Regions from separate parts of the Pseudarthrobacter sp. MDT1-56 genome, predicted to be linked through region 3. Evidence: riboswitches for the same ligand, from Rfam matches in the RefSeq annotation. Region 3 holds a riboswitch; each other region holds the start of a gene.
The links. A riboswitch is a leader RNA that binds a small molecule or an ion and turns the genes downstream of it on or off. The one in region 3 is predicted to bind S-adenosylmethionine.
Positions count from the first base shown of each region.

Region 1: linked by a shared signal. The riboswitch ahead of AC50YC_RS10190 (cobalamin-independent methionine synthase II family protein) and the one ahead of AC50YC_RS12020 (bifunctional o-acetylhomoserine/o-acetylserine sulfhydrylase) in region 3 are both predicted to bind S-adenosylmethionine.
Region 2: linked by a shared signal. The riboswitch ahead of AC50YC_RS16655 (DUF1737 domain-containing protein) and the one ahead of AC50YC_RS12020 (bifunctional o-acetylhomoserine/o-acetylserine sulfhydrylase) in region 3 are both predicted to bind S-adenosylmethionine.

Region 1 covers NZ_JBWZCK010000006.1:102,238-105,502, forward strand. The annotation lists gene AC50YC_RS10185 (uracil-DNA glycosylase family protein) at 1-572, opposite strand, end outside; gene AC50YC_RS10190 (cobalamin-independent methionine synthase II family protein) at 745-1,953, opposite strand; SAM riboswitch class I at 1,965-2,069, opposite strand; gene AC50YC_RS10195 (adenylosuccinate synthase) at 2,355-3,265, shown strand, end outside.
Region 2 covers NZ_JBWZCK010000012.1:100,387-103,651, forward strand. The annotation lists gene cls (cardiolipin synthase) at 1-408, opposite strand, end outside; gene AC50YC_RS16650 (aminodeoxychorismate lyase) at 502-1,464, shown strand; SAM riboswitch class IV at 1,558-1,672, shown strand; gene AC50YC_RS16655 (DUF1737 domain-containing protein) at 1,768-1,995, shown strand; gene AC50YC_RS16660 (rhodanese-like domain-containing protein) at 1,992-2,411, shown strand; gene AC50YC_RS16665 (O-succinylhomoserine sulfhydrylase) at 2,412-3,265, shown strand, end outside.
Region 3 covers NZ_JBWZCK010000007.1:197,917-201,181, reverse strand. The annotation lists gene AC50YC_RS12030 (CPBP family intramembrane glutamic endopeptidase) at 46-828, shown strand; gene AC50YC_RS12025 (VOC family protein) at 936-1,574, opposite strand; SAM riboswitch class IV at 1,779-1,894, shown strand; gene AC50YC_RS12020 (bifunctional o-acetylhomoserine/o-acetylserine sulfhydrylase) at 1,959-3,265, shown strand, end outside.

The DNA.
Region 1 (3,265 bases), on a different contig from region 3:
TCGAGGTACTGCTCCTGGCGGGCCGGAGTGCCGGCGAAGGCGCGGCCGCTGAGCGAGCGGACCTTGTAGGTCTTGAGGCCGCGGCGCCAGATCATGGGCACCTCGGTCTTGAGGAGCAGGTTCGCGAGGCGGTTGGCCTCGGTGCCGTGAGCCACAATCACTGAGGCGCGGGGCACGACGGCGAGGAACTTCAGCAGCGGCTTCAAACCTGCGGAAATCTGGTCCGGCGTGAACTTGCCGTTGGGCTCGCCCGGGACGTACCAGGGGTGGACGTTCCAGGGCATGACGTACTCAGGGCGCAGGCCAAGCTTCCACTGGACGCCGAGCAGGCGGGTGGCCGCTTCCTCGTCCCCGGCGGTGATGAAGCCAGACTCATCCTCGGTTCCGATGTTGGAGAAGAGGCTGATGATGCGGCACTCGTCCACGTCGTGCATCGGGTCCACATAGGGGACATTGGTGCCAGCTTTGGTCGCCTGCAGCGTGTCGCACAGCTCGTTGACAGCCGCGACGCTAGGTTCGTAGCGGCGGCTCAGAAGCTGTTCGCGGGAATTTTCAGTGGCCAAGGCTGTCATATATTGCTGAGTCTCCTGCGGGATTGGTGAAGCTGCCAGACCGTACGCGGGCACGCCGAGCACCGGGCACGCCAAGTACGGTGTGGTTTGAAAATGTGGTGTTGACCGATTCCTGGTCGATCTTTATTAGTCTATCAAGCCCTGCGAAATGACGTTTCTTCCCGGCGCCTGGTTACCAGAGCCGGGTGGTGGCGCGGCGGGCGCCTTCCCCCAGGGATTCCAGCTTGGCAAAGGCGATTTGCGGGTGCACGCGGCCGCCAAGACCGCAGTCTGTGGAGGCAATCACATTTTCCCGGCCCACCAATGTGGCGAAGCGTACGATCCGGTCCGCCACCAGATCGGGGTGCTCGACGACGTTGGTGGCATGGGAGACGACGCCGGGGATGATGACTTTTCCGTCGGGGAGCTTGGTGTCCTCCCAGACGCGCCATTCGTGCTCGTGGCGGACGTTGGCGGCCTCGAAGGAGTAGCCGCCCGCATTGATCTGCAGCACGGAGCCGATGATGTCCGCGAAAGGAATGTCCGTGGTGTGCGGGCCGTGCCAGGAACCCCAGCAGACGTGCAGCCGGATCTGCTCCTGGGGAAGGTCTCGCAGGGCCCAGTTTGTGGCTTCAACCCTGAGCTGGATGAATTTGAGATAGTCCGCCAGGCTAGGTTCCGGGTTGATCTGGTCCCAGCTTTCGGCCAGCGACGGATCGTCGAGCTGGACCGTGAGCCCGGCGTCGATGATGGCCTTGTACTCCTCCCGCATGGCGTCCGCGCAGGCGTACAGGAGTTCCTCGTCGGTCTTGTAGTACTCGTTGGCGACGCGGGCGCAGGAACCGGGAGAGAGGGAGGCGACGAAGCCGTCGGTCAGCCCGGCGGCGGCCAGGCCGGTTTTGAGGTTGGCGATGTCCGAGCCCACGAGGGCCTGCCCGGTGTAGTGCAGCGGGCCGGCAATTTTCGGCTGCGTGACACTCTTGCGGTGCGCCAGGATTCCGGAGGACGGATCGTCGTAGGCCTCGTTGAACTTCTGCCGGTCGCGCCGGTCCGGGAAGGAGGTCAGCACAATGTTGCCTGGTGTGGAGCGGTGCACCGCGGCGTCAGCCCAACGGTCCACCTCTGTCGGCTCGAGGCCGCCCAGCCGGCTGAAGGAGTAGTTCCACCACGCGCCGTAGTCCACTGAGCTGGACATCGTGTGCCCGTATTCGCCGTCGTTGGGGATACCGATGCCGAGGTCCTTCTGGCGCTGGACGATGTCCACCACGGACGTTTCCAGCAGATCCAGGAACTCGGGGGAGACGCCGTCTGCTTCCTTGGCCTCGTTCGCGGCGATGAGCTCGGGGGTGCGGGGCAGCGAGCCGGCGTGGGTGGCGCGGATATGGTCGGTGTTGTGGCGCATGGGGCGCTTCCTTTCCATCGGTCCTGGCGGTAGCACCGTTGCCGTCACATTGCTGTGTCCGGGCAGGGTTGCTGCGGCGTCAACGGTCCAGGTCCCTCGGCCGCTCGGGATGGTCAACTCTCACTCAATTCCACCGGGCGGGCTTGCGCAAGTCCGGGCGCCGGAGTTCCGCTGGCTGGACGCACGGTCGCAGGCCGTGCCCGGCGGGAAGTCCATTGGATGGTCAAATGAGCTGCCGCGACCCTGATCGGCTAAACTTGGGTGGTAAGAGCCCCGGACTCTGGCGTTGATGGATCGAGCACAGCGGTAGATTCGGGGCATTCTCATGAACGGTGCTGAGCTCCGGTGACCACCCCGGTGAGTCATACGGACTTTGGCCCGAACGAATGGGGGAGGATCCCATGCCAGCAATCGTGATCGTCGGAGCCCAATGGGGCGACGAAGGCAAAGGTAAGGCCACTGACCTGCTTGGTGGCCGAGTCGACTACGTCGTCAAGCCCAACGGCGGCAATAATGCCGGGCACACCGTCGTCGTAGGCGGTGAGAAGTATGAGCTCAAGCTCCTTCCGGCCGGCATCCTGAGCCCCAACGCGGTTCCGATCATCGGCAACGGCTGCGTGGTGAACCTTGAGGCGCTGTTCCAGGAAATCGACGGCCTCGAAGCCCGCGGCGCCGACACCTCCAAGCTGCGCGTCTCCGCCAACGCCCACCTCGTGGCGCCCTACCACCAGGTCCTGGACAAGGTCACCGAGCGGTTCCTCGGCTCCCGCGCCATCGGCACCACCGGCCGCGGCATCGGCCCGGCCTACATGGACAAGGTGGCCCGCCTCGGCATCCGCGTGCAGGACGTCTTCGACGCCTCGATCCTGCGGCAGAAGGTTGAAGGGTCGCTGCGCCAGAAGAACGAACTCCTGGTCAAGGTCTACAACCGCCGCGACATCGAGGTGGACGAGATTGTGGAGTACTTCCTGTCCTTCGCCGAGCGCCTCCGCCCACTGGTCATCGACAGCACCTATGTCCTGAACACCGCCCTGGACGAGGGCAAGGTGGTCCTGATGGAAGGCGGCCAGGCCACCTTCCTGGACGTCGACCACGGCACGTACCCCTTCGTGACCTCCTCGAACCCGACGGCCGGCGGCGCCTCCGTGGGCTCGGGCATCGGCCCCACCCGCATCTCGCGCTCCATCGGCATCATCAAGGCGTACACCACCCGGGTCGGCGCAGGTCCGTTCCCTACGGAGCTGTTCGACGACATGGGCATGTACCTGCAGAAGACGGGCGGCGAGTTCGGCGTCAACACCGGCCGGCCGCG
Region 2 (3,265 bases), on a different contig from region 3:
CTTGATCGAGTCCGGGTAGCCGGGCAGGAGCTCCACGTGGTTGCCGTCGACCATCGGCAGCGAGCCCAGGGTCTTGTTCAGTTCCGCCGCTGAGGACACCCATTCCGGGCCCTCGTAGCGGCTTTCCACCATCGCCAGATCGGAGGCCCCGGCGCGTACCCGGGTGTTCACGGCGTCCTGCTGCGCCCGGCGCTTGCGGGAGAGCCGGAAGTTGCCGAAGAGCAGGAAGAGGACCAGGCCGACGGCCGGAACGAAGAAGATGATCAGGAGCCAGGCCATGGCCGTGGTGGGACGGCGGTTTCCGGGGATAATGCCGAGGGCCAGGACCCGGATGGCGAGGTCAACCACGGTCAGGATCAGGATCACCCAGGACGGGAGAGTTTCCGCCAGGGAAAATGGCCACAACACAGACGAACCCCTCAAGTTCCAGACCCGCGGAAGAGTTCCGGAACGGGCAACGGTCAAATCCTATCCCGCAGCCCGCCGCACTAAGCTGAAGCCATGACTTCTCATGCTGCCGCCCCCGCCCCTGTCCCGGTGCTGGTCTTCCTGGATCCGGCGTTCGACGGCGGCCGTCTGGCCGATGCCACCAGGCCGCAGCTGATGGCGACGGACCAGGGCGCGACGCGCGGCGACGGGGTCTTCGAGTCGCTGCTGGCCGTGGGCGGGCAGCCCCGCAAGCTCCAGGCGCACCTGGACCGGCTGGCCGGGTCGGCCCGGCTGCTGGAGCTGGACATCCCTGCGGAGGAAACCTGGCGCCGGGCCATCGAGACGGCGATCGGCGAATTCCGGCGCCAGCACGTGCCGGGCGCCGGGACCGTCGAGGACGACGAACTCGTGGTCAAGCTCCTCGTGACCCGCGGCGTCGAAGGTGCGGGCACGCCCACCTGCTGGGTCCAGGCCTCCGCCCCCGGGCCCGCCGGGAGGCGCCAGCGCGAGACCGGCGTCGACGTCATCCTGCTGGACCGCGGCTATGACAGCGACATCGGGGAACGGGCCCCGTGGCTGCTCATGGGCGCCAAGACGCTGTCCTACGCCGTCAACATGGCCGCGCTCCGCTACGCGCATGCCCAGGGCGCGGACGACGTAATTTTCACCTCCGCGGACGGCCGGGTGCTGGAGGGTCCGACCTCGACTGTGTTGCTCGCGCACCTGGAGACGTCCGACGACGGTGCCGGCGGGGTGCGCACCGTCCGGCGGCTGATAACGCCCCAGCTCGACAGCGGGATCCTGCCCGGCACGTCGCAGGGTGCCTTGTTCATCGCGGCCAAGGCCGCCGGCTGGGAGCTGGGCTACGGCCCGCTGGAGCCCCGAGACCTGTACGACGCCGACGCCGTCTGGCTGATCTCCAGCATCCGGCTGCTCGCACCCGTCAACCACATCGATGGCAAAGAGATCGGCACCCCCGAGCTGCGCCGGCAACTCACCGCAGAGCTCAACGCGCTCTACGCCACAATCGAGTAGTCCTCCCCTCCCCCGCGTTGCGGGGCGGAGCGTTACTTAACATGACGACGGCGGCGATGCAGGCCGGCGTTGCAGGTGTTACGTTTTTTGGTGAGTAATGAGAACCGGCGCCAAGCCCTGACTTGCCGGTCGGCAACCCTCCCTTTCGCGGCGGGGTGCCTCAGGTGAATACTCGGCATATCGACCATTCGAGCTGCAAGCGTGAAAGATAGGAGATCCGTCGTGCCTGACGCGTCCGCCCCCGCTGTCCCCGGGACAGCACCCGCCCCGTCCCCCGCAGTCCCCGGTGCCGCCGAGGAAAAACTGGCCTACCGCCTGTTTTCCGGCCCCGATGACCGCGCCTTCTGTGAGCGCGTCTCGGCCGCCCTCGCCGAGGGCTACGTGCTGCACGGCAGCCCGACCGCCACCTTCAACGGCAGCAGCGTCATCGTGGCGCAGGCCGTCGTGCTGCCGGCGGCGATCGCCAGCGCCGATGCCGCCGTCGCCAACGCCGTTGATGACCTCGAGTTCGACGGCGAGGGCCACGCGTGAGCTACGCCGGGGACCTCAGCCCGCAGGAGGCCTGGGCCAAGCTGGAGAAGGGCGCCATCCTGGTGGACGTCCGCACCGAGGGCGAATGGGCCCACATCGGCATCCCCGACACCGCGGCCGCGGGCACCAAGCGGAACGATCCGCTCTTCATCCAGTGGAACCTGGCCGGCGGCGTCCCCAATTCCCAGTTCGTTGAGCAACTGAAACTCCAGGCTCCCGAGGGCGAAGGCACCGAACTGGTCTTCCTTTGCCGGTCCGGCGCCCGGTCCATCGCCGCGGCGATTGCCGCGACGGACGCCGGTTTCATTTCCTACAACATTCTTGAGGGCTTCGAAGGCGAACCGGACCGCCACGGCGAGCGCACTGTCAACGGCTGGAAGAACCGCGGCCTGCCCACCAACCTCGGAGAGCACTAAGTGACCTTCAACCCTGATGCCGCCGGCTGGAGCGCCGACACCCAGGCCGTCCGCGGCGGACTCGACCGCACCGGTTTCCAGGAAACGTCCGAACCGGTCTTCCTGAACTCCGGCTTCGTCTACGAATCCGCGGCCGCCGCGGAGCGCGCCTTCACCGGCGAGGACGAGCGCTTCGTTTACTCCCGCTACGGCAACCCCTCGGTGGCCACTTTCCAGGAACGGCTCCGGCTGCTCGAAGGCACCGAGGCCTGCTTCGCGACCGCCTCGGGCATGTCCGCGGTCTTCACTGCCCTCGGGGCCCTGCTGGCCGCCGGCGACCGGGTGGTCGCGGCCCGTTCGCTGTTCGGATCCTGCTTCGTGATCCTCAACGAAATCCTTCCCCGCTGGGGCGTCGAGACGGTCTTTGTGGACGGCCCGGACCTGGAGCAGTGGCGGTCGGCGCTGTCGGAGCCCACGACGGCGGTCTTCTTCGAGTCGCCGTCGAACCCGATGCAGGAAATCGTGGACATCGCCGCCGTGAGCGGGCTGGCGCACGCCGCCGGGGCGACGGTCGTCGTGGACAATGTCTTCGCCACCCCCCTGCTGCAGCGCTGCGGGGAGCTCGGCGCCGATGTGATCGTGTATTCGGGAACCAAGCACATCGACGGCCAGGGCCGGGTGCTCGGCGGGGCGATCCTGGGCACCAAGGAGTTCATCGAGGGCCCGGTCAAGCAGCTCATGCGCCACACCGGCCCGGCCCTTTCCGCCTTCAACGCCTGGGTGCTGACCAAAGGGCTGGAGACCATGGCCTTGCGCGTGAACCACTCCTCCGCCTCCGCGCTGCGGCTGGCCGAATGGCTGGAGGAACAGCCCGC
Region 3 (3,265 bases):
AACGCCGGTAAGGCAGGGCCAACCAAGACCGGGCAAGATAGGAACATGCTCGTTCCCTCCCGCCGCCGCCTGCGGTTAGAAGTCTGGATCGTCCTGGGCCTGTCCCTGGGGCAGTCCGCCGTGTACTCGGTCGTCCAGTTGCTGGACAAGCTGACCCGGGCGCCGCTGGCGGAGGGGACCTCCACGCTGAACCGTTCGCAAAGCAGCCGCGAATACTTCGACCTCACCTACCAGCTGCTGGATATCTTCTTCGCCCTGGTGCCGGTGGTCCTGGCACTCTATTTCCTCACCGACCACCGGACGTCCGGCCTGTCCGGCGGCGGCAGCCACGGCGTCACGGCGTTCCAGAAGCTGGGGCTCAACTTCGCCCGCCCCGGCAGGGACCTGCTGCAGGGGTTCGGCCTGGCGGCGCTGATCGGTATCCCGTCGCTGGGACTGTACGCCGCGGGCCGGGCACTGGGCATTACGACGGAGATCATCCCCAGCGCGCTGGACGCCTACTGGTGGACCGTGCCGGTGCTGGTCCTCTCCGCGATCCGGCACGGGATCGTGGAGGAAGTGATCGTGGTGGGCTACCTGCTGGACCGGCTGGGCAAATTCGGCTGGAGCCTGCCGCTGGCCATCTTCACCAGTTCCATGCTGCGCGGCAGCTACCACCTCTACCAGGGCTTCGGCCCGTTCATCGGCAACGCCATCATGGGCGTTATCTTCGCGCTGGTCTACACCAAAACCCGCCGCCTGATGCCGCTGGTGATTGCCCACGCCGTGCTGGACATCGTGGCGTTCGTCGGTTTCAGCCTCTTCGGCAGGTCCATCGGGTTGGGCTGAGCCGCGGGCCGGGCAGGCGCGCCGGGAGTTAAAAGTTATCGGCCGCCATCGGTGGGTGACGTCATTGGCACCCGCTGATGGCGGCCGAAGTGTTGGGCGGTGAAGCGTCAGATGGTGACGGCTCCGGAGGCCGTCTCGAACGTGACGGAGAGGATGCCGGGCGTCCCACGGGGGGCGAGCCAGTTCACGGCCACGTCCTCCAGCGGCTTCTCGACCGGGACTCCGAGCCATTCGGTGACACGCTCCGCCGAGCCGGCAATCGTGAGGGCGGACATCTTGACATTGCTCTCGTAGGCCTTGGACGGGTGGAGTTCCGGATCGCCCTCCCACTTGAGCATGTAGGGCACCTGGGGATCGGCGATCAGCCCGAGGATGCCGATCTGCTTCCAGACCAGTTCGCGGCCGTCGGGGAACTTGCGGTTGCCGTTGACGGCGGCGCGGCCGAGCCGTTCCTCGAACGGGGCGAGGTCGTCGACTTCGACGCACCAGCCCATCCAGCCGCCGCCGGCTTCGGAACGGGCGCGGACGGCCTGGCCGAAGGGGGCCTTGTCGGACGCGGGGTGGTTCAGGACCTCCACGACCTCGAGATACTTGTGTCCCGCGAGCGGGATGATCATGTTGCGGGTCCCGAATCGGGGGTGTACTCCGCCCTTCACGGCTTCTACGCCGAGGGCAGACGCAATTCGTTCGGTGGTGGCAGCGAGGCCATCTTGTTCACAGGCGTAAGAGACGTGATCCATGCGCATGCCCTCATCTTGACACTTTGTGATGCGGCTCTCAGCTTAGGCTCTCCTAACCGTGGTGGGATGTCATTTTTGGGGGCTCCCCGCCGGGTGCGGCCCCGCGTCACGGCGGGGAAGTGGCCGGTCTTTTGCGCCCCGCCGGCCGCGCAACTTCATCTTCGTCACAAAGCTATCCACGGCCCGCAACCGGTTCCTAGACTGGGGTCAGGTCATGAGTGCCAGCGCACAGCCCCGGCTAGCTGGCCGGCAACCCTCGTCACGCGGTGGGGTGCCCCGGGTGAAGACCTGGCCGTCCGGCGCCCGCCGGAGGGCAAGCGCGGCGCCAGTGCCGACCCGGGCCAGGGGGCTCCGGGGCTGCCTGTGCCCGGTCCCCTAAGGAGTGTCCCGATGTCCAGTGCCTGGTCCTTCGAAACCCGCCAGATCCACGCCGGCCAGGAGCCGGACAGCGCCACCGGTGCCCGGTCGTTGCCGATCTACCAGACGACGTCGTTCGTCTTCCCCAGCGCCGAAAGCGCCGCCAAGCGCTTCGCCCTCGCCGAACTCGCGCCCATCTACACCCGGATCGGGAACCCCACCCAGGACGCCGTGGAACAGCGGGTGGCCAGCCTGGAAGGCGGACTGGCGGCGCTGCTGCTGAGCTCCGGACAGGCCGCGGAGACCCTCGCGATCCTGAACGTTGCCGAGGCCGGCGACCATGTGGTGGCCAGCCCCAGCCTCTATGGCGGCACCTACAACCTGCTGGCGCACACGCTGAAGAAGTTCGGGATCTCCGTGACCTTCGTGGAGGACCCGGACAACCTTGAGCAGTGGCGCGACGCCGTGCAGCCCAACACCAAGTTGTTCTTTGGCGAAGTGGTCTCCAACCCGCGCCAGGACGTGCTGGATATCGAGGGCATCTCGCAGGTGGCCCACGAGGCCGGGGTCCCGCTGATCGTGGACAACACGCTCTCCACGCCCTACCTCATCCGCCCGATCGAGTGGGGTGCGGACATCGTGGTGCACTCCGCCACCAAGTACCTCGGCGGCCACGGGACCGCGATCGCCGGCGTGATCGTGGACTCGGGCAACTTCGACTTCGGCAGGGACCCGGAACGCTTCCCCGGCTTCAACACCCCCGACCCCACCTACAACGGCCTGGTCTACGCACGGGACCTCGGCAAGGACGGTGCCCTTGGCGCCAACCTCTCCTACATCCTCAAGGCGCGCGTCCAGTTGCTGCGCGACCTCGGCTCGGCGGTGTCCCCGTTCAACGCCTTCCTTATCGCCCAGGGCCTCGAGACCCTGAGCCTGCGCGTGGAGCGGCACGTCGCCAACGCCACCCAGGTTGCGGAATGGCTCGAGGCCAGGGACGACGTCGAATCGGTCGCCTATGCCGGGCTGCCGTCCAGCCCCTGGTACGAGCGCGGCCGCAAGTACGGCCCGAAGGGGACCGGCGCCGTCGTCGCCTTCAACATCGCCGGGGGAGCGGAGGCCGGCAAGCGCTTCGTCGACGCCCTCGAACTGCACTCGCACGTGGCCAACATCGGCGACGTGCGCTCGCTGGTCATCCACCCGGCGTCGACCACCCACAGCCAGCTTTCCCCCGAACAGCAGACCGTCGCCGGCGTGAACCCGGGCCTGGTCCGGCTCTCCGTGGGCCTGGAGCACATCGACGACATCCTCGCTGACCTCGACGCCGGATTCCGCGCAGCCAA